3 regions of the Afifella sp. H1R genome follow, and region 1 is predicted to be linked to each of the others. Evidence: predicted binding sites of a transcription regulator. Region 1 holds the regulator's gene; each other region holds the start of a gene.

The links. The regulator LexA, encoded in region 1, represses DNA repair genes until DNA is damaged. The targets are predictions, from matches to a motif close to TGTTCNNNNTGTGTTCNG.
Region 2: L0F51_RS11855 (glycosyl transferase family 2) is a predicted target of LexA. The motif match lies at 3,230-3,247, and genes of this name have one in related genera.
Region 3: recA (recombinase RecA) is a predicted target of LexA. The motif match lies at 5,334-5,351, and genes of this name have one in related genera.

The regions. Positions count from the first base shown of each region.
Region 1 is NZ_JAKEDY010000001.1:648,725-655,978, forward strand. It holds gene gltX (glutamate--tRNA ligase) at 1-358, opposite strand, end outside; gene L0F51_RS02950 (ComEC/Rec2 family competence protein) at 456-2,660, shown strand; gene lexA (transcriptional repressor LexA) at 2,689-3,402, opposite strand; gene glp (gephyrin-like molybdotransferase Glp) at 3,504-4,709, opposite strand; gene moaC (cyclic pyranopterin monophosphate synthase MoaC) at 4,706-5,188, opposite strand; gene trpC (indole-3-glycerol phosphate synthase TrpC) at 5,185-5,997, opposite strand; gene trpD (anthranilate phosphoribosyltransferase) at 5,994-7,034, opposite strand; gene L0F51_RS02980 (aminodeoxychorismate/anthranilate synthase component II) at 7,031-7,254, opposite strand, start outside.
Region 2 is NZ_JAKEDY010000002.1:42,320-49,573, reverse strand. It holds gene L0F51_RS11870 (uracil-DNA glycosylase) at 1-482, shown strand, start outside; gene L0F51_RS11865 (MFS transporter) at 580-1,947, shown strand; gene moaB (molybdenum cofactor biosynthesis protein B) at 2,077-2,619, shown strand; gene L0F51_RS11855 (glycosyl transferase family 2) at 2,626-3,117, opposite strand; gene L0F51_RS11850 (PA0069 family radical SAM protein) at 3,465-4,541, shown strand; gene L0F51_RS11845 (ribonuclease HII) at 4,782-5,363, shown strand; gene L0F51_RS11840 (ATP F0F1 synthase subunit B) at 5,527-6,012, opposite strand; gene L0F51_RS11835 (F0F1 ATP synthase subunit B) at 6,015-6,587, opposite strand; gene L0F51_RS11830 (F0F1 ATP synthase subunit C) at 6,658-6,885, opposite strand; gene L0F51_RS11825 (F0F1 ATP synthase subunit A) at 6,934-7,254, opposite strand, start outside.
Region 3 is NZ_JAKEDY010000001.1:1,233,423-1,240,676, forward strand. It holds gene L0F51_RS05915 (NnrS family protein) at 1-32, shown strand, start outside; gene L0F51_RS05920 (Crp/Fnr family transcriptional regulator) at 181-882, shown strand; gene alaS (alanine--tRNA ligase) at 957-3,626, opposite strand; gene recA (recombinase RecA) at 4,194-5,282, opposite strand; gene L0F51_RS05935 (carbonic anhydrase) at 5,409-6,062, opposite strand; gene cckA (cell cycle histidine kinase CckA) at 6,183-7,254, opposite strand, start outside.

The DNA of each region.
Region 1 (7,254 bases):
GGCGACCCTCGGCGCGTGCCGTCTCGCGCATCTCCGCCAGCTCTTCCTGGGAGGCATAGCAGCGATAGGCATGGCCGCTCTCAACGAGCTGCCAGGCCACCTCTGCATGGCGGTCCATGCGGGCGAATTGTGAGATCGGTTCACCGTCCCAATCGAGGCCGAGCCAGGAGAGCCCGTCCAGGATGGCCGCAATGGCAGCATCGGTCGAGCGCTGGCGATCGGTGTCCTCGATCCTGAGCAGCATTTTACCGCCGCGGCCCCGCGCATAGAGCCAATTGAAGAGCGCCGTGCGTGCGCCGCCAATGTGTAAAAAGCCGGTTGGCGAGGGAGCAAAGCGGGTAATCGGATGAGATGACATGGTGGTTTTGGCTGGCAAAAGGGCGGGGCGATTGGTGGATGCCCGGCCCGCGTGTAAGATGGGCTCGGTCTAGCCACAGCGCCGGGTGCTTGCAAGCATGGAACCGAGCGGCGGACAGTCAAGCGCGGCGGATGGGGAGCGGCCTTCGCACGACGATCGCCGTATCGAAGGCTTCTTGCCGCCTGGCCGGCTCAGGCGCTTCGGCTACGGCGTGGCGTCTCGCACCGCGCATCTCAGAGCACAGGCTACCCGCGATTTCGAGGAGCGGCGCGGCTTTCTCTTCCTGGCTGTCGGCTTTTCTTGTGGCGCCGCCGCCTATTTCATTTTGCCGCGCGAGCCGTTGCTTTCCGCGCTTCTGCCCGCAGCCTTGGCTGCGGCGGGTGCCGCGTGCCTCGCGTGGTGGCGCGGTGGCGGCGCCTATCCGTTGGTGCTCCTCGCCTGTTTTCTGGCCGGGATGTCGGCAGGCAAGCTTCGCGTTGAAAGCCTTCGCGCGCCGGTGCTCGAACATCCGCTGAGCAGTGAAGTGACCGGCCGGGTGGTGGCTGTCGAAACCCGCGCTGAACGAACGCCGCGGGTGGTCCTCGACCAGGTGCGCATTGAGCGTCTTTCTGCCGAAGAGACGCCGCACAGGGTCCGGCTTACCTTGCGCACCGATCTGCCGCCGATTGGCGCAACCGTGAAAGGGGCGGCGCGGCTCGCACCGCTGCCGGGCCCGGCGATCCCTGGGGGCTACGATCCTGCTCGGGCGGCGTTTTTCGATGGGATCGGCGCATCCGGTTTTGTCTTCGGCACTCTGACGGTCGTCGAACCACCGAGCGGCGTCCATGTGTTCCTGGCGATTGCGGCCATCCGCCGAGCGATCGCAGAGCGGATCACCGACGCGGTGGCAGGTCCGCCCGCCGCAATCGCGGCAGCGCTTCTCGTCGGCGATCGCGGCAAGATCGCGGATGCGGACGTCGACGCTCTGCGGATCGCGGGGCTTGCGCATATTCTTGCGATTTCGGGCCTGCATATGATGCTGATCGCCGGCACGGCCTTCTGGCTCGTGCGGGCGGTGCTGGCGTTGTCGGAACATATGGCGCTCGTTCTCCCGATCCGAAAGATCGCAGCGGCCGTCGCGCTCGCCGTCGGCGCCTTCTATTTGTCGATCTCCGGCGGCAACGTGGCGACGATCCGCGCCTTCGTGATGCTTGCGGTCATGCTGACGGCCGTCTTTCTGGATCGTCCTGCTCTCTCGCTGCGCAACCTCGCGATTGCAGCTTTCGTGGTCGTCGCGCTCCAGCCTGAGAGTGTGCTCGAACCGGGCTTCCAGATGTCCTTTCTGGCCGTCGCCGCCTTGGTGGCGGCCTGGGAAGCCTGGCGCGACCGTCCGCGCCAGGATCTTGCTGAACCCGCCCGCGGGCTCTCGCGACTTCTCCGCAGGCCTGTCGTGGCGATCGGTGCGGTCGGCTTGACCACGCTCGTCGCCGGTCTCGCCACATCGCCGTTCGCGGCTTTCCATTTCGGACGGCTCGCGTCCTACTCGCTCCTCGGCAATCTCATTGCGATGCCGCTCGTCTCGCTCATCGTGATGCCGGCGGGGCTCATCAGCCTGATTGCGATGCCGTTCGGTCTGGAAACCGTGCCGTTGACCGTCATGGCCTGGGGCATCGATCTCGTCCTCGCTTCGGCGCATTTCGTGGCGTCATTGTCGGGCGCCACCGTTATCGTCCCGCCGTTTCCCGCGATCGCGCTCATTCTGATGTGCGGCGGGCTTCTGTGGCTCAGCCTCTGGCGATCGCAGCTGCGCCTCTACGGCGTCGCGCCACTCTTGCTGGGGGCGCTGCTTGCATGGCTTCTTGGCGCCAGGCCCGACCTTCTGGTGGATGAGGCGGGGAGGGCGGTTGCTGCCCGTGACGTCGCCGGACACCTCCAAATCGTTGGCGCGCGGCAAGGCTCTTTCCTTGACGATGTCTGGCGCGAGGGCGAGCCGGAGGCGGAAGCCGCGGGAACGTCAGGCTTTCGTTGCGACGCCGAAGCCTGCGTTCTGGAGATGCCCGAAGGACTGACCCTCTCGCGCGTCACCGATCCGGTGGCTTTTTCGGAAGATTGCCGCCGCGCCGAGATTATCGTCACGCAACTGCGCGCGCCGAGAGATTGCGCGGCGCGCATCGTCATCGACCGCTCCGCGCTCGCCACCCATGGAGCGCACGCGCTTTTTATGGAGAGCAAACACCCGGACGGTGTAGCTCCGCACCTTGAACTTCGCACATCACGCCCATCCATCCGGCGACCGTGGCAGGGGTCGCCGGCACTCAGATGACGTCGAGGCCAGAAAGGCTGAGAAGCGCTCAGTAGCGGCGCAAAAGCCCCACGAGGCGACCCTGGATGCGGACCCTGTCCGGACCGAAGATGCGGGTCTCGTAGGCGGGATTGGCAGCCTCGAGCGCAATCGATGCACCTTTGCGGCGCAGACGCTTCAAGGTCGCCTCTTCGTCGTCGATCAGCGCCACCACCACATCTCCGCTGTCGGCACTGTCCTGACGACGGATGACCACGGTGTCCCCGTCGAGAATGCCGGCCTCGATCATGGAATCGCCGCGCACCTCGAGCGCGAAATGCTCGCCCTTCGAAAGGAGGTCCGGCGGCACGATGATGGAATGGCTCTGGTTCTGAATGGCGGAGATCGGAACGCCGGCTGCAATCCGCCCCATGACCGGGACGCTCGCGCCTCGCTCACTCTCTTCGAACGCTTCTTCCTCAACGGGTTGTGGCGCCTTGCCGAGCCGGCCTTCGATCACGCTCGGCGTGAAGCCACGCTGCTGCGGTCGCCCGAAACTCGGATTGACCGCGTCGGGAAGGCGCAGAACTTCCAGCGCGCGTGCCCGATTCGGCAGCCGCTTGATGAAGCCACGCTCCTCCAGGGCGGTGATGAGGCGATGAATTCCGGATTTCGACTTCAGATCGAGCGCGTCCTTCATCTCGTCGAACGAGGGCGGCACGCCCGATTCCTTCAGTCTTTCATTGATGAAGAGCAGAAGCTCGAGCTGCTTCTTTGTCAGCATTGCCGTCCCCTCGCGATGCGAGTCGCGTCTCGTGTACAAATCACGAACGCACACTACCTGTTCATGGCGTGTTCCACAAGCCTTGGGGGCCGCGCGCGGGTTTACGAGAGGGCTTGCGCGAGATCGATGACGGCAACCACATCGCCCGTCCGGGCCGCCGGAGCAAAGGGAGGGCGAATGATGAGGGCGTCCGAACGGGCAAGCGTCGCAAGAAGAGACGAATCCTGCTCGTCAGCGACCGTGACGGCTGTCCGCCCCTGCCATTCGACGAAGCGCGCCCGCAGATATTGCTGGCGGTTGCCGACCTCGGGCAACGCTGCTGCAAGCGGCAACAGGCGCGTTGGCTCGTTGCCTTCGGCGCCCTGCATCGCCCCGATAAGAGGCTTCAGAAAGACGAGTGCGCAAATGAGGGCGGAGACGGGGTTTCCGGGCAGGCCGAGCACCCGGGTGCGCCCGAGCGTACCGAACATGACCGGTTTGCCCGGCCGCATGGCGACGCGCCAGAAATCGACCTTGAGACCTTGTTCGGCGAGCGCCGGTTGGACGAGATCGTGGTCGCCGACCGAGGCGCCGCCGATCACCACCAGGATATCGGCATCCGCCGCGCCTGCTGCAGCATTGGCAATCGCTTGTTTGTCGTCGACGGCGACGCCGAGATCCCGCGCGAGACCGCCGCAGGCGGAAACCATTGAGGCAATCGCCACGCCGTTCGAGGAGACGATCTGATCCGGTCCGGGTTCCTCTCCGGGTTCGACGAGTTCGTCTCCTGTCGAAAGGATGGCCACGATTGGCCTCTGGCGTACCGGAACGATTGCATGGTTCATCGCTGCGGCAAGCGCCGTTTCGCGCGTTCCGATCCGGCGTCCGGCATGAAGAAGCGTCTCGCCCTCCCGGAAGTCGAAGGCCGCGGCGCGTATGTGTCGGCCTGACGCCACCGGCTCCAGAACCTCGATGCGGTCGCCGTCGGCGCGGGCGTTTTCCTGAATGAGGATGGCATCGGCCCCGTCGGGGACAGGCGCTCCCGTGAAAATGCGAACCGTCTCGCCCGTCCCGAGCGTCCCGGCAAAATGGGAGCCCGCGCGTGCTTCGCCGATCTGGCGCAGCCATGCGCCTGAGGGCGTATCGTCAGCGCGTACGGCATAGCCATCCATCGCAGACGCACGGAACGGCGGTTGGTTACGTCTCGCTGCAAGATCGCGCGCAAGCACCCGGCCGCGTGCTTCCGTCAGGGGGACACTCTCTTCCCCGAGGCGCGTGACGCCTTTGAGCATACGGGCAACGGCATCCTCGACGGAAATCAGGCTCATGTGTCGAAACGCCAATCGCCGGAAGCGCCGCCGCTCTTCTCCTCCAGGCGAATATCGCCAATCGTCATGGCCCGGTCGACGGCCTTCGCCATGTCGTAGATGGTGAGACAGGCGACGGAAACCGCTGTGAGCGCTTCCATTTCGACCCCCGTCTTGGCATCCACACGTGCCATCGCCCGAACGCGGAGCCCGGGAAGCTTCTCGTCGGGCAGAATATCGACGGCGATCTTCGACAAAGCCAGAGGATGACAGAGCGGGATGAGATCGGAAGTGCGCTTGGCCGCCATCACGCCGGCAATACGCGCGGTCGCGATGACGTCGCCCTTCTTCATGTCCCCATCGCGAATGAGGCGCAGTGTCTCCGGCGCCATGCGAACGCTTCCGCTCGCGACGGCGATGCGCGTCGTCAGCGCCTTGTCTCCGACATCGACCATTTCCGCGCGCCCATCGTCGGAAAGATGGGTGAGGTGATCTTTCATCCGGTGGCCTGCGGAGCCGGTGAGGCGAGGAGCCGACGGGTTGCCTCGGTCACGTCCTCGGAGCGCATCAGGCTTTCGCCGACGAGGAAGGCGTGGATGCGGCAGGCTTTCAGGCGAGCGATATCCGCAGGCGAAAAAATACCGCTTTCTCCGACAATTAGCCGATCTTCCGGAATCAGTTTCGCAAGCCGTTCGGAGGTCGCCAGATCGGTGTGAAAACTGCGCAGATCCCGGTTGTTGATCCCGATCATCGGCGAAGCGAGGGTGAGCGCGCGCTCGAGCTCCGGCTCGTTATGGACTTCGACAAGCACATCCATGCCATATTCGAAGGCGCTGTCTTCGAGGGCTTTTGCTTCATCGTCGGAGACCGCAGCCATGATGATCAAGATGCAGTCGGCCCCCCAGGCGCGTGCCTCAGCCACCTGATAGGGCGTGAACATGAAGTCCTTGCGCAATGCCGGCAGGGAGACGGCCGCGCGTGCTGAGGTCAGGAATTCTGGCGCCCCCTGGAAGGACGGGGCATCGGTCAGAACGGAAAGACAGGCGGCGCCGCCGTCCTGATAGGCTTGTGCAAGCTCAGGCGGATTGAAATCCGGCCTGATCAATCCCTTTGACGGACTTGCTTTTTTGATCTCGGCAATGAGGCCGGGCCGGTCCGCCTCTGCCTTGCGACGCAGAGCTGCCAGAAAACCGCGCGGCGCTTCCTGATCGGCGAGGCGGGCTTTGAGCTCCTGAAGCGGGATGGCAGCCTCGGCGGCTTCGATCTCCTGCCGCTTGTAGGCTTCGATTTTCTTGAGGATGTCGTTCACGAGGCTGGCGCCGCTTCGTTGGAGACACGCAGGAGCGCTTCGAGCGCGGCTTTTGCCTTGCCGGAATCGATCGATTCCTCGGCCATGTCGGCGGCTTCCTCGACGAGCTCGGACTTGCCAGCGACGATCAAAGCGGCTGCGGCATTGGCAACGACCACATCGCGGTAAGGACCGAGCTCACCGTCGAGAAGATCGCGGAGGGCGGCCGCGTTTTCCTCCGCCGTGCCGCCTTTCAGATCCTCCGGCAGCGCTTCTTTGACATCGAAATCCTGCGGATGGACCTCGAAGGTGCGGACATGCCCTTCCTTGAGCTCCGCGACATAGGTGCGTCCGGTGGTCGACACCTCGTCGATGCCGCCGGCATCGCCGTAGGTGCCGTGCACCACCCATGCCGTTTCCGCACCGAGGTTTTTTAGCGCGTTGGCAATGGGTTCGACCCATTCCTTGGAGTAAACCCCGAGCATATAGCGCTTCACCTTGGCCGGATTTGCGAGTGGGCCGAGGATGTTGAAGATCGTCCGAGTGCCGATTTCGACACGAGAGGGGCCGACATGGCGCATGGCGGCATGATGGTTCGGCGCGAACATGAAGCCGATGCCGGCCTCGCGGATACAGCGTGCGATCCCCTCGGGCTTGAGATCGACATTGACGCCGAGTGCCGTGAGGCAGTCGGCGGCACCCGAGCGGGAGGAAAGGGCGCGGTTGCCATGCTTGGCGACCGGGACGCCCGCACCCGCAACGACGAGCGCTGCACCCGTCGAGATGTTGTACGTGCCGGAGGCATCGCCGCCCGTGCCGACGATATCGATGGCGCCTTCGGGAGCCTCGACCGGCGTCATGCGAGAGCGCATCGATGTGACGGCGCCGGCGATCTCCTCGATCGTTTCACCGCGCACTCTGAGGCCCATCAAGACGGCACCGATCTGCGTCGGCGTCGCTTCGCCCGACATCATCACGTCGAAGGCCTGCTGCGCTTCGGCTTCGGTCAGGCTTTCACGATTGGCCAGCTTGGCAATCAGCGGCTTGAGATCGCTCATGAGAGCACCTTGGGGCTGGCGTCTGCCGCGCCCGTCGTCTGACGGAAGCTTGCGGCGAGCTTCAGGAAATTGTCCAGGATGCGATGACCGTGTTCAGAGGCGATGCTCTCGGGGTGAAACTGCACCCCGTAGACCGGATGAGACCGGTGCTGCACGCCCATGATCACGCCATCGGCCGTATGCGCCGTCACCTCGAGGCTCTCCGGCATACTCTCCGGCA
Region 2 (7,254 bases), on a different contig from region 1:
ACGGGAACCCCGAAGGTCGGGTGATGCTGGTCGGCGAAGCGCCCGGCCGCGACGAGGATCTGCAGGGTCTGCCGTTTGTCGGGCGTTCAGGACGCCTCCTCGACCGCATGCTCGCCGCAATCGGGCTCGGTCGCAGCGGCGTCTATATCGCCAACACGATTCCGTGGCGGCCGCCCGGCAACCGCGATCCTTCGCCGATGGAGCGGGCGATCTGCCGGCCTTTTATCCAGCAGCAGATCCGTCTCGCCGATCCCGATTTTTTGATCCTCCTCGGCAATGCCGCCGCCAAGGAAATGCTCGATACCACGATGGGCATCACGCGGCTTCGCGGTCGTTGGATCGATTTCGACACGGGGGCCCGCCAGGTCCGTGCCATGGCGACGTTTCACCCAGCCTATCTCTTGCGCAATCCGCTGCAGAAAAAGCTCGTCTGGCGCGATCTGTTGACTTTGAAAGCCGCCCTCGAAGAGCCTAAAGACTGAACGGCTGACAAAGCTGTCGCAAAGCGTGAACGCGTGAGGGCTTGACCGTCGCCGATGCGCAGGGGTACCGGCGGCTCGCGGCAATTCGGCGTCCATCATGGCCAGGCAACTTCTCCCTATCGCTGCGCTCTTGTTGAGCGTGGCCTTCTTGCTGACTGCGAACGGTTTGCACTCCATCCTGCTGCCGATCCGCGGCGGCTTGGAGCATTTTTCGACGTTCTCGCTGGGCCTCGTCGGCACGGGCTGGGCGATCGGCTTCGTCGCCAGCTGTTTCATGGCGCCGCGCATCGTCCATCAGGTCGGCCATATTCGCGCGTTTGCCGCCTCTGCCGCGGCCGCGGCCGTCATCATCCTGTTGAATGCGATGATCGTGACGCCGCTGTCGTGGATCCTTCTGCGCGTCTTTTCCGGTTTCGTGCTCGCGGCCTGCTTCATGATCATCGAAAGCTGGCTGAACGAGCGCGCCACCAACGAAAACCGCGGCACGATTTTCGGCGTCTACATGACGATCACATATGTGGCGATCGTCGTCGGGCAGATGCTCGTGGCCGTCGGTGATCCCGCCCGTGAAACCTCTTTCATGGTCGGGGCGATTTTCTTCTGTCTGGCGCTCCTGCCTTTGTCACTGTCGCGTGCGGCAGCTCCCCAGCCTCTGGCTGGCGTCACGCTCGACCTGAAGCGGCTTTTTCAGAATTCGCCGGTCGGCTTCGTGGCGACGCTCCTCGTCGGCGTGGCAAACGGCGCTTTCGGCACGCTCGGGCCGTTGTTCGGTTTTCAGATCGGCCTTGGCACGGCGCACATCGCGACCTTGATGAGCATCGCCATCATTGCCGGCGCGCTGATCCAGATGCCGGCGGGACGGCTCTCCGACCGCATCGACCGGCGTTACATGATCGGCGGCGCAGCGCTTCTTTCCGGTTTGGTCGGAACGGGGCTGGCGGTCTTCGCGCCGCATAATCCAATCGTGCTCAGCGTCGCTTTCGCGCTTTATGGCGGCACATCCTACGCGCTTTATTCGCTTGCCGTCGCCCATGCGAACGACTTTGCGAGTGACCTCTCCTTCGTGCAGGTGTCCTCGGGCCTCCTGCTTCTTTACGGCATCGGCACGATGGCCGGGCCGCTCGTCGCCTCCGGCACGATGGAAAGCTTCGGCCCGCAAGGGCTCTTCGTCACCACGGCGGTGGCCCATTTCGCCATGGCGATCTTTTCGGTCTACCGCACGACCCGCCGCGCCCCGCCGCCGCAACATGAGCGCGAGACGTTCTCCGCCGTGCCGAGCCCGCGCATGCTGACGCCGCAGACGGCCGTCCTGCAGCCCGATCCAGAAGAGCTGCCGCCGGCGCCCGAACCTGAAGAGGCGTCCGAAGCGGACGTGGCGCAGGGAGATGGCTCCGACGACGCGTCCGGGGCGACGACGAGCGAGGCGAGCGGCGATAAGACGAAAGAGACGGACGCGACCTCCTGACGAGGCCGCGCCTGCCGCCCGGGGCGTGAGGCGCGTGCCCGAAGGATCTCAAAGCTCCGCCCCTCTCTTGACGGGGGAAGCGTTGCGTCCTCTCTGGACTCACTCTGTGTTTCGAGCCCGGGAGATGGAATGACGCAAAGCGGCGACGAGCGGGCCTTCATTCCCGTCAAGATCGCGGTGCTGACCGTGTCGGATACGCGCGCGCTTGCCGATGATCGTTCCGGTGACACACTCGAAGAGCGTATTCGCGACGCCGGCCATGTTCTCGCCGGGCGCGACATCGTTCGCGACGATGTTGAGGACATCCGCAAGCTTGTTCAGGGCTGGATCGCCGATGACGCGATCGATGTGATCATCACCACGGGCGGCACCGGCTTTACGGGCCGCGATGTCACGCCGGAGGCGCTGGAGCCCCTGTTTGAAAAGCGCATGGACGGCTTTTCAGCGGTCTTCCACCGCATTTCCTATGACAAGATCGGCGTCTCGACGATCCAGTCGCGCGCCACCGCAGGCGTGGCGAATGCGACCTACATCTTCGTTCTTCCGGGCTCGCCGGGGGCGTGCCGGGATGCCTGGGACGGCATCTTGAAGAGCCAGCTCGATTACCGCCACAGGCCGTGCAATTTCGTCGAGATCATGCCGCGGCTCGACGAGCATCTGAAACGCGGCTGACGCCTCTCAGGCCGGCGGTGCCATCCGCGCGGAAAGGCGTTTGGTGGACTGGCCGCGGGCAAGAGCTTTGAGGTCGTCCGCGCCGGCCGCCGCCATATCGGCCTTGCGCATGAGCACGCCGCGGCGAAGCGGTTCCTCCCGCTCCAGAAAACCGAAGAGCGTCTTGCGCTTGCCGGCGAGGGTGAAGCTTGCGGCCCCGCGGCCTGGCTCTTCCATCCACTCGCGAACCGCCGTCATCCAGCCGTCGAGCGGGCGGGCGCCGCCTTCCATCAGGAGAAGCCACTCGCCGCGCGCGGAGGCGATGGTCTCTGGGAGAGCTTCGCGACCTATGAGTTCCGCGCCGGCAGCATCCGCCACCGCTTCGATCTCTTCATCGTTGGGCGCGCCGACGACATAGGCGTCGCGCACCAGACCCTCGACCGCCGCCGGAACGAGGGCGGTGAGGCTGCGCGCCAGATGCTGCGCATCTTCAGGCACGGAAAGAAGCACGGTGATCATGCTGGTTTGCTAGCGAAATCCGGCTCTTAACCCAACAGAAAGGTAACTGTTTCGTTAAGGCGGATGGTCCAATCCCCGGCTTCCTCGCTTTGCCTAGGAATAAAGTCACCTTTGTTCTTGTAATGTTCCTATGTTCGCGCTATATTCTCATTATGCCTGAGCCGAGCGCCACCTTCGCCCCGCCCACACCCCACACCCCAAGGGGCGGTTCCGCAGCAGCCGCAAAGCGGAATGCCGCATCCTCTGCGTCGTCACGGTTTCACGCAGAGCGCGATGCGGCCTGGGTGGCGCTCGGCCAGGCAAACTCCGCCTCCGAAGATGGGTGGGAAGACGGGGGGACCGAACAGATCTCCACCGCGCTGCGGCCGCTCGTGCGGCGCGGCCGCGGGGCCGTCTCCAACGAGACGGGCCGTTACGAAAAACAGACGCGACAGATCGTCGACGATGGCTGGGAGAGCCTCGACGAGCTGCCCCGTCTGCGCACGGAGGTGACGATCGAGCGGCCGCGCAAGATCATCACCCGCAATGCGTCACCCGACATTTCCTTCGACCGGTCCATCAATCCCTATCGCGGCTGCGAGCACGGCTGCGCCTATTGTTTCGCCCGGCCGACGCACGCGTATATGGGCCTGTCGCCGGGGCTCGACTTCGAGACGCGGCTCTTCGCCAAACCGGATGCGGCGAAGCTTCTGGAGAAAGAACTCGCCGCGCCGGGCTACGAGGTGCGTCCGATTGCGATCGGCACTAACACCGACCCTTACCAGCCGGTCGAGCGCCAGTACCGGATCATGCGCGATGTGCTCGAAGTCCTTTCGGCCGCCAATCATCCGGTCGGCATCGTCACCAAATCGGCGCTCGTTCTGCGCGATCTCGATATCCTCGCGCCGATGGCGGAGAAGGGGCTCGTCAAAGTCGGCCTCTCCGTGACGAGCCTTGACCATAAGCTGTCGCGCTTGATGGAGCCGCGGGCTTCGACGCCGGCGAAACGGCTTGAAGCGATTTCCGGCCTGAGCGAAGCCGGCATTCCGGTGTCCATCATGACGGCGCCGATCGTGCCGGCCATCAACGACAATGAGATCGAGCGCCTTCTCGAGGCAGGTGCAGCGGCAGGCGTCACCTCTGCCGGCTATGTGTTGTTGCGGCTGCCGCTCGAAGTGGCGCCGATCTTCAAGGAATGGCTCAAAGAGAATTTCCCGGACCGAGCCGAACATGTTCTGTCGCTGATGCGCTCCATGCGGGGCGGCAAGGATTATGATTCGGCCTGGCATGAGCGCCAGCGGGGCAGGGGGCCTTACGCCTGGCAGATCGGCCGCCGCTTCGAACTGGCGGCAAAGCGCCTGCGGTTGAACGAACGGCGTTACGATATGCGCACGGATCTCTTTTCTCCGCCGGTGCCGGTCGGCGGCCAGTTGAAGCTCTTTTAGACGTCACGGACGCCAACGGATCGAAGACGTCTGTGTCCGAAGGTGGACAGCGCGCCTTGGCAGGCCAGTGCCCGGCTTGCATCGCAAGGAGCCGCAGCCTATCGGCGGGGAATGTCGGCGACAAAGACGATTCGCAAACGTTCTCAAACGCAGAAGTCGGGCGCTCGGAAGCCTGGCGCCGCGAAGGCTGCGCCTTCCGAGACGGCTGCCGGTCCGCATCTGCAGGCCGAGACGCGGCTGATGCTTGCTGGCTACCGCCGCATCGCGGGCATCGATGAGGTGGGCCGTGGCCCGCTCGCCGGCCCCGTCGTGGCCGCCGCCGTGATTCTCGATCCGGAAAACATCCCGGTCGGCATCGATGATTCCAAGGCGCTTACCGCGCTGCGCCGCCAGGAACTCTACGAAGAGATCCTCGGCTGTGCCGATGTCGCCGTCGCCTATTGCTCGACGGCCACCGTCGACCGCATCAACATCCGCAATGCGGCGCTCCTCGCCATGGCGCGCGCTCTTAAAAGTCTGCCGGAAGCGGCCGACGCGGTTCTCGTCGACGGTCGCGACAAGGTGCCGAACATCGATCTGCCGTGCGAGGCGCTGATCGGCGGAGACGCCTCCTCGCTGTCGATTGCCGCAGCCTCGATCGTGGCGAAAGTCTCCCGCGATCGGATGATGGCGCATTGCGACGGCGTGTTTGCAGGCTACGAGCTCGGCGCCCATAAGGGGTACGCGACGCCGGCCCACAGAGCGGCCCTGACGCGGCTCGGGCCGTGCCGCCTCCACCGCACGAGCTTTGCGCCCATCGCGGCGCTCCTCGCCGGCAAATAGGCCCGGCAATATGTAGAGAGCAGAGCCGCGAAGAGGGCGGGCCCACCCGCGCTCAGCCACGCGCTGCCCGGCGAGGTCCCACCCGTCTGTCGGATAAACCGTCTGCCGAAAAAGAAAAAGGCGGGCCAAGGCCCGCCTTTTGTCGTCTCTTTGTCGAAGCCACTCAGTGCCGCTTCAAGCCCTCGATGGAGCTGTTGATCAGCCGCTGACCGACCGCGCCCTCGTTCTGTTCAGCGAGGATCTTTGCGGAGGCTGCGACGGCCACATCGACCGCCCGTGCCTTCACGTCGCTGACCGCCTGGGCCTCGGCCTGAGCGATGCGCTGTTCCACACCGCGCGTGCGCCGCTCGATATATTCCTCGAGCCGCTGTTTGGCCTCGGCGGCGTGGGCGGCCGCTTCGTTTTCGGCAAGCGCCACGATCCCGGCCGCCTCTTCCTCGGCCTCCTGGCGGCGGCGCTGATATTCGGCCAGAAGCGCCTGCGCCTCTTCCCGCAGGCGCCGAGCCTCGTCGAGCTCGTGCTGGATCTTCTCCGAGCGCTTGTCGAGCGCGGCCGTCATCATCTTCGGCACGCCGAGATAGATCATGATGCCGAGGAAGGTGAGAAGGCCGATGAAGACCCACAGCGAAGCTAGGCTGGTTGCGTCCATCGTTATCTCCGCTCGTTCATGGCTGCGGAGACGGCTGACCCGACCTCCGCATCTGCCGGAGCTTCTCCGGACAGGGTCTCAACGAGCGCCTCGGTCGTCTCCTTGGCGATCGCGTCGACTTCGGCGAGAGCCTTGTCGCGCACCTCGCCGATGCGTGCTTCGGCGGCCTGCAGCTTCTCTTCGAGCTCCGCCTCGGCCTTGGCCCGTTCGTCCTCGACCTCGGCTTTCGCCTTGTCTCGGGCATCCTGGGCAATGCCGTGAGCGCGCTGCCGGGCTTCGGCGAGCGCCTGCTCGTAGGCCGCGATCGCCTCGTCGCTCTCCCGCTTCAGCTTTTCTGCCTCTGCGAGATCGTCGGCGATGCGGTCGTGCCGCTCCTCAAGGATGGTGGCAATGCGTGGCAGCACCATCTTGCTGAGCAGGTAATAGAGCAGGCCAAAGAAGACCGCGAGCCAGATGAGCTGCGAGAGATACGTCGACGGATCGAAAGGCGGAAACGCCCCATGGGCCGAATCCGCGATTTCGGTATGTTCCGCCGCCGTTTCCGCGGCCGTCTGAGCGAGTGCCGTTGTTACCACGTGCTCTTCTCCTCAAGCCGTTCGGCCGCCGGTGGCGTGTGCCTCCGGCGCGCCGTCTTCGCTGTCTGGCTTAGACGGCGAAGATGAGGAGAAGGGCGATCAGGAGCGAAAAGATGCCCAGCGCTTCCGTGACCGCGAAGCCGAAGATGAGGCGGCCGAACTGGCCGTCCGCAGCCGCGGGATTGCGCAATGCGCCTTCGAGGAAGTGGCCGAAGAGCGAACCCAGGCCAACGCCGGCCCCGCCCATGCCGATGCAGGCAATGCCCGCGCCAATCAGCTTTGCAGCATCTGCTTCCATGTTCATGCTCCTTGCGTGTTGGAAGAGGATGGAGAAAAAACCGCGCCGTCAGTGCGAAGGATGCAGCGCGTCGTTGAGGTACATGCAGGTCAGAATTGCGAAGACATAGGCCTGCAGGACAGCCACAAGAATTTCAAGGGCCGTGAGAGCCACCACCATCAGGAAAGGCAGGACCGCACCGGCCCAGCCGATCACGCCGAACGTCGACAGCGAGATGATGAAGCCGGCGAACACCTTGAGGGTAATATGACCGGCCAGCATGTTGGCGAAAAGACGAATGGAGAGGCTGACGGGGCGCGAGATGAACGAGAGGATCTCGATCGCCACGATCATCGGCAGGATGAGCCCAGGCACCTCGTCGGGCACGAA
Region 3 (7,254 bases), 580 kb from region 1:
TGTGGGGACGACGCCGACACGCGACACCGTGAGGCCGTCAAACGAGCTGTGTTCCCCTCGCCTGCCCCGCATTGTCTTCCGATGCGGCAGAACTTCTTCGCGAACCGCTTTTCCTCAGCCGCTCAAGCCGTTTAGAACGGAGACCGGCACTGCGTTCCGCGGTTTGCGAGGGAGACCTGTTTGCCCGCTCTCGATCGATCGCTCATCCAGGATCTGCCGCTCTTTGCAGGGCTGCAGCCGGATGATCTCGACGTCATCCTCAAAACGGCTCGCTCCGCCCGCTATCCCCGCGAGACGACGATCTTCGAGCAGGAGGCGGAGGCGCATTCCTTCCACCTTCTCCTGAACGGCCATGTGCGCGTGGTCCGCACCACGCCCGGCGGCGACCAGGTGATCACCCGCTACATCAACGACGGAGAGCTCTTCGGCATCGCGCCGGCGATTGGCCGCAAATCCTATCCCGCCAGCGCCGTGGCCGCCGTCGATTGCGTGGTGCTGACCTGGCCGACCCATCTCTGGGCCGATTTTGCGGCGCATTTTCCGGCCTTTGCCGACAACGCCTCGCGCACGGTCGGCGCCCGCCTGCAGGAAACGCAGGCCCGTGTCGTGGAGATGGCCACCCAACAGGTCGAGCAGCGCGTGGCACAGGCGCTTCTGCGCCTCACCGAACAGGCCGGACGCCCGACCAAAGACGGCGTGGAAATCGATTTCCCCATCACCCGCCAGGACATTGCGGAGATGACCGGCACCACGCTTCACACGGTCAGCCGGCTCTTGAGCTCATGGGAAGAAGCAGGCTTCGTCAAGAGCGGGCGCCAGAAGGTGACGATCGTCGATCAGGAAGGTCTTCGGCAAATCGCCGAAAACCGCCGCCACAAATAGCCTGACGACAACAGCCTGAAAGACGGGGCGGAGATCTTCAACGGCGCCGCGCCCGCCCTTTTAACAAAACAGGCCTATGCCGCGAGTTCTTCGACCCGCGCGGTGATCGCCGCGAGTGCGGCTTCGGCCTGGCCGGCATCCGGACCACCGGCCTGCGCCATATCCGGGCGCCCGCCACCGCCTTTGCCGCCCAGGGCCTCAGACCCGAGCCGCACCAGGTCGATGGCGTTGAACGTGTCCGTCAGATCGCTCGTGACGCCGACGGCGAGACCCGCTTTGCCGTCGTTGACACCCACGATGGCGACGACGCCGGATCCGACGGCCTGCTTGCCCTCATCGACGATGCCGCGCAGATCCTTGAGCGCGACGCCTTCGACGAGGCGCGCCATCAGCTTGATTGAGCCGATTTCTCTGACGGGCTCCGCGCCCGCCTTGCCGCCGCCCATGGCCAGCTGCTTCTTCGCTTCCGCGAGCTCGCGTTCGAGCCGCCTCCGCTCTTCCATGAGACCATCGACACGCTCGACAAGCTCTTCCGGGCGCACCTTGAGACGACCGGCGAGATCCTTCACGCGCCTGTCCTGCTCGGCGAGATAGCGGCGTGCCGCCTCGCCCGTCAGAGCCTCGACGCGGCGCACGCCCGCGGCGACCGCCCCCTCGCTCAACACCTTTACGAGGCCGATTTCGCCCGTCGCGCCGACATGGGTGCCGCCGCAAAGCTCCACCGAATAGGGTTTCGTCTCGTCGCCATTCTCGCCGACTTCCGTGCCCATGGAGACGACCCGCACTTCATCGCCGTATTTCTCGCCGAAGAGCGCCATGGCCCCGGCGGAAATCGCTGCTTCGCGATCCATCAGCCGCGTCGTCACCGGCGCATCCTGCAAGATGACGGCATTGGCACGGTCCTCGACGAGCCGCAGCTCCTCCTCGCTCATCGGCTTCGGATGCGAAAAATCGAACCGCAGCCGGTCAGGAGCCACGAGAGACCCCTTCTGAGCCACATGCGGACCGAGCGTGTCACGCAGCGCCTTGTGCAGAAGATGCGTCGCCGAGTGGTTGGCACGGATCGTCGTACGGCGCTTGCCTTCGATGATCATGCGGACATTGTCGCCGACGGAGAGCCTGCCCTCCTCCATCCGCCCGAAATGCACGAAAAGCCCGTCCGCCTTCTTCTGCGTATCCTCCACGCGGAAGACGCCGCCCGCCTCGCTGCGAATGACGCCGGTGTCGCCGACCTGGCCGCCCGATTCGCCATAAAACGGCGTCTGGTTGACCACCACCGCACCCGCATCGCCGGCATCGAGCTCGGACACGCGCTCACCCTCCTTGACGAAACCAAGGGTGACGGCCTCCGCCGTTTCCGTGCCGTAGCCGAGGAATTCCGTGGCGCCATGCTCTTCCTTGAGCGCCATCCAGACTTCTTCCGTCGCCGCCTCGCCGGATCCGGCCCAGCTTGCCCGGGCCTCGGCGCGCTGGCGCTCCATCGCATCGTTGAAGCCGGCGAGATCGACGCTGATGCCGCGGTTCTTGAGCGCATCCTGCGTCAGGTCGAGCGGAAATCCATACGTGTCATAGAGCTTGAAGGCGGTCCCGCCGTCGAGCATGTCGCCTTTGTGAAGCGAGCCCGCCGCCTCGTCGAGAAGGCTCAGCCCGCGCGACAGCGTACGCTGAAAACGGCTCTCCTCCAGACGGATCGTCTCGGTGATGAGAGCCTCCGCGCGCATCAGCTCCGGATAGGCGCCCCCCATCTCGCGCATGAGCGTCGGGACCAGCGAATAGATCACCGGCTCCTCGGCCCCGAGAAGATGCGCGTGCCGCATCGCCCGCCGCATGATGCGCCGCAGCACGTAGCCCCGCCCATCGTTCGACGGCAGCACACCGTCTGCGATCAAAAAGCTTGTCGCCCGCAGATGATCGGCGATCACGCGGTGGCTCGCACGGTTCTCCAACGTCGCCTTGGCGCGCGTCGCCCCTTCCACGGCCTCGATCAGATGCCGGAAGAGGTCGATATCGTAATTGTCGTGCACGCCCTGCAGAACGGCCGCGATTCGCTCGAGCCCCATGCCCGTATCGATCGACGGCCGCGGAAGGTCGTGGCGCTCTCCGCCCGCCACCTGCTCGAACTGCATGAAGACGAGGTTCCAGATTTCGATGAAGCGGTCGCCATCCTCGTCGGGCGAGCCCGGAGGCCCTCCGGGGATCTCGGCACCGTGATCGTAGAAAATCTCCGAACAGGGGCCGCAGGGTCCCGTCTCGCCCATCTGCCAGAAATTGTCCGAGGTCGCGATGCGGATGACCTTTTCTTCAGGCAGACCCGCAATCTTGCGCCACAGCGAGAACGCCTCTTCGTCGTCGGCATAGACGGTGACGAGAAGCCGCTTCGGGTCGAGCCCGAATTCCTTGGTGACGAGGTTCCAGGCAAGCTCGATCGCGCGCTCCTTAAAATAATCCCCGAAGGAAAAATTCCCGAGCATCTCGAAAAAGGTGTGATGGCGCGCCGTATACCCGACATTGTCGAGATCGTTGTGCTTGCCGCCCGCCCGCACGCATTTCTGCGAGGTGACTGCGCGCTGATACGGTGCCTTCGCCCGCCCCGTGAAGAAGTCCTTGAACGGGACCATGCCCGCATTGGTGAACATCAAGGTCGGGTCGTTGCGGGGCACGAGCGGGCCGGAAGCGACGATCTCGTGGTCGTGCTTGGAAAAATAGTCGAGGAACGCAGAGCGGATCTCGTTGACGCCGATCATCTGGCGAAACACCTGTGGTTGGACCTCATGGCCACCGAACATCTACGGCCGGCACCGAAGTAATGGAATTTCCGGGCTGTCGTCGGGTCACCACCGTCACCGGATCACCGAAAGCCCGCAGGCGGTGGTTTTAGCGATGGGCCAGAGAACTGTCCACATGGCTCGACCCGGCGCCAAACGACATCGAAACGCCGCAAGCCGTGCAACTCACGCGTCAGTCCGAGACGACGCCGCAAATGCCCGCTCTCGTCCCTTGAGAAGCCGACCAGCCGCAAACATCGGCGTCCATCGGCCGCGCCCGACCTCTCGTGACATTCCGGACGGTCCGCCCCTCGGAAGCAGCCCGAAGAGCCCGCACCCCGGGGAGAGAAACAACCGCGGCATCGCGGCCCATCACATGGGTCTAAGCCGAAACCGGAAAGACCGAAGATGCAATAGCCCAAAAACCAGAAAGCCCGCCAGAAGCGGGCTTTCCTTATGAAGACATCTTGATGAAGAGATCCCTCTCGTTCATCCCGCCGGCTCGCCGATACGGGCGAAGCCAAGAGGACGAACGGCAGACAAAACTCAGGCCTTCGCCGCCTTGCCGCCCTCGTCCTCCTGGCGCGGGCCATCCAGAAGCTCGTCTGCGATGAGACCGGCATTCTCGCGAATCGCCTTTTCAATGGCGTTGGCGACGTCCTCGTTTTCACGCAGGAAGTTCTTCGCGTTTTCCCGGCCCTGACCGAGACGCTGGCTGTCGTAAGAGAACCAGGATCCGGACTTTTCGACGATCCCGGCCTTCACCCCGAGATCGAGCAGCTCGCCAGTATGGGAAATGCCTTCGCCATACATGATGTCGAACTCAACCTCCCGGAACGGCGGCGCGAGCTTGTTCTTCACCACCTTGACCCGGGTCTGGTTGCCCACGACCTCGTCGCGGTCCTTGATGGCACCGATCCGGCGAATATCGAGGCGCACGGAGGAATAGAACTTCAAGGCATTGCCGCCCGTCGTCGTTTCCGGGCTGCCGAACATGACGCCGATCTTCATGCGGATCTGATTGATGAAAATGACCATCGTATGCGAGCGCGAGATCGAGGCCGTCAGCTTTCTGAGCGCCTGGCTCATCAGCCGCGCCTGCATGCCGGGCAACGAATCGCCCATCTCGCCTTCGAGCTCGGCCCGCGGCGTAAGGGCCGCGACCGAATCGACGACAAGCACGTCTATGGCGCCAGACCGCACCAGCGTATCGGCAATTTCGAGTGCCTGCTCGCCGGCATCCGGCTGCGAAATCAGGAGATCATCGAGTTTGACGCCGAGTTTGCGCGCATAAATCGGATCGAGCGCATGCTCGGCATCGATAAAGCCGCAGATGCCGCCCTTCTTCTGCGCCTGCGCCACGGTGTGCAGCGCCAGCGTCGTCTTGCCCGAGGATTCCGGCCCGTAGATCTCGACCACACGCCCGCGCGGCAGACCGCCGACCCCGAGCGCGATATCAAGTCCGAGCGAACCAGTCGGGATCGTGGCAACTTCCACGACCTGTCCCTCCTGGCCGAGCCGCATGATCGACCCCTTGCCGAAGGAGCGCTCGATCTGGCTGAGAGCAGCGTCCAGAGCCTTGGTTCGATCCATGGATTCTTTGCCTCCTTCGACTACGCGCAACGGATTCGCCATCGGACTATCCTCTAAAGTTCAGCGGATGACCACCCGCTCCTCAGAGAATTTCGTACTCTATTTGTTCTATAGCGTCAACACCGCCGGATCCCCTCTCGATGGGCCAAAAGAGGCGCGCCGGAAAGCCTACTTTCCCGGCGCTGCGGCACCTACGGGCTCGAAGACATCGCTGTCTGGACGCCGCACCATCAAAAGTCCGGTCGCGACGGCAAAATAGGCCGCATGGAGTTGGAGCGAGCCCTCTTCCACGCGCCGTTGCACGAACGGAAACGTCATCAGATTGTCGAGTGTCTTCACCGCCGACACCTGCTCGAGCCGCTGCAGGTAGTCGTCGAGAGGCGCCGCATCGCGCGGGCCGAGCTCTTCGGCGGCAGGTGCGATCAAAGACATCCACTTGCCGATGAAGTCGCCGGGGGAAAGCGGGCCAACCTCGTCGTCGGCGAAAGCCCGAATGCCGCCGCAGCGGGCATGTCCGAGAACGACGATGTGCTTCACCTTCAAAGCCTCGACGGCGAATTCGATCGCCGAGGAAACACCGTGCTGCGAAGCCGACGGAGAGTAAGGCGGCACGAGATTGGCCACATTGCGGACCACGAAAAGTTCGCCGGGCCGGGCATCGAAGATGACTTCCGGCGAAACCCGCGAATCGCAGCAGCCGATGACCATGATCTCCGGGCTCTGCCCAACCTCTGCGAGCTCGGCATATTGATGCTGCTCGATGGGCAGCCGGCCATCGCGGAACGATTGATAGCCCTGAAGGAGACGCTCGGGAAAACGCATGTGACACACCTCTCGGCCGGCGGATTCGCCGAAAACATATGAACAGGCAAGGGAGAACGTCAGCTCACCCTATCCGCCCCCATCCAATCGAACGGCCTCCGCCCGGCACCTTTCCGCCCGTTAAGGCTGCAGGACACGCTTCACCGTGATCGCCAGATCCTTGAGCGAGAACGGCTTCGGCAGGAAGTGGAAGTCCTCGTTCTCGGGCAGATGCCGTGCGAAAGCGTCCTCGGCATATCCGGAGACGAAGATGATCTTCAAGGCGGGATTGGTCTTGCGCAGCTCTTTCAGAAGCGTCGGCCCGTCCATCTCCGGCATGACGACGTCGGACACGACGAGATCGATGGCGCCGTCCATGTCCTTCATGATGCGAAGCGCCTCCGGTCCGGACGCGGCCTCGTGCACCTCGTAGCCGCGCGCAGCGAGCGCGCGAGAGGCGAAGGCGCGCACGGCCTCTTCGTCCTCGACGAGAAGGATCGTGGCGCTGCCGGTGAGATCGGTCGGCTCGGACTTGGGCGAGGCCACCTCCTCCTCCGCTTCCCGCTCCGCCACGTAGCGCGGGAGAAGCAGCGAAAAGGTCGTGCCTTTTCCAAGCTCGCTGTCGACGAAGATGAATCCGTCCGTCTGCTTGATGATGCCGTAGACCGTGGAAAGGCCGAGGCCGGTTCCCTTGCCGATCTCCTTCGTCGAAAAGAACGGTTCGAAGATCTTTTCCATCACCTCCGGCGTCATGCCGGTGCCGGTGTCGGTGATCTCGATCAGCACATAATCGGCGGGCCGGAATCCGTCCTGGCGGAAGCGATGGCTCTCGGCCTCCTCCAGATTGCTGGCGCGGATCGTAAGCATGCCGCCGTTCGGCATGGCGTCGCGCGCATTGACGGCGAGATTGACCACCACCTGTTCCAGCTGGTTGAGGTCCGCCTTGACGGGCCACAGCCCGCTCTTGTGATCCGTCTTGAGCTCGACGGTCTCCCCGAGGAGGCGATCCAGCAGCACGGTGAGATCCGACAACACTTCTTCGAGGCGAATGACGCGCGGCTGCAGCGTCTGCCGGCGGGAGAACGCCAAGAGCTGCCGCACCAGACCCGCGGCACGATTGGCGTTCTGCTTGATGTTCATAATGTCTTCGAACGCCGGGTCGGACGGCCGATGGTTCGACAAAAGCAGGTCGGAAAAGCCGATGATGGCGGTC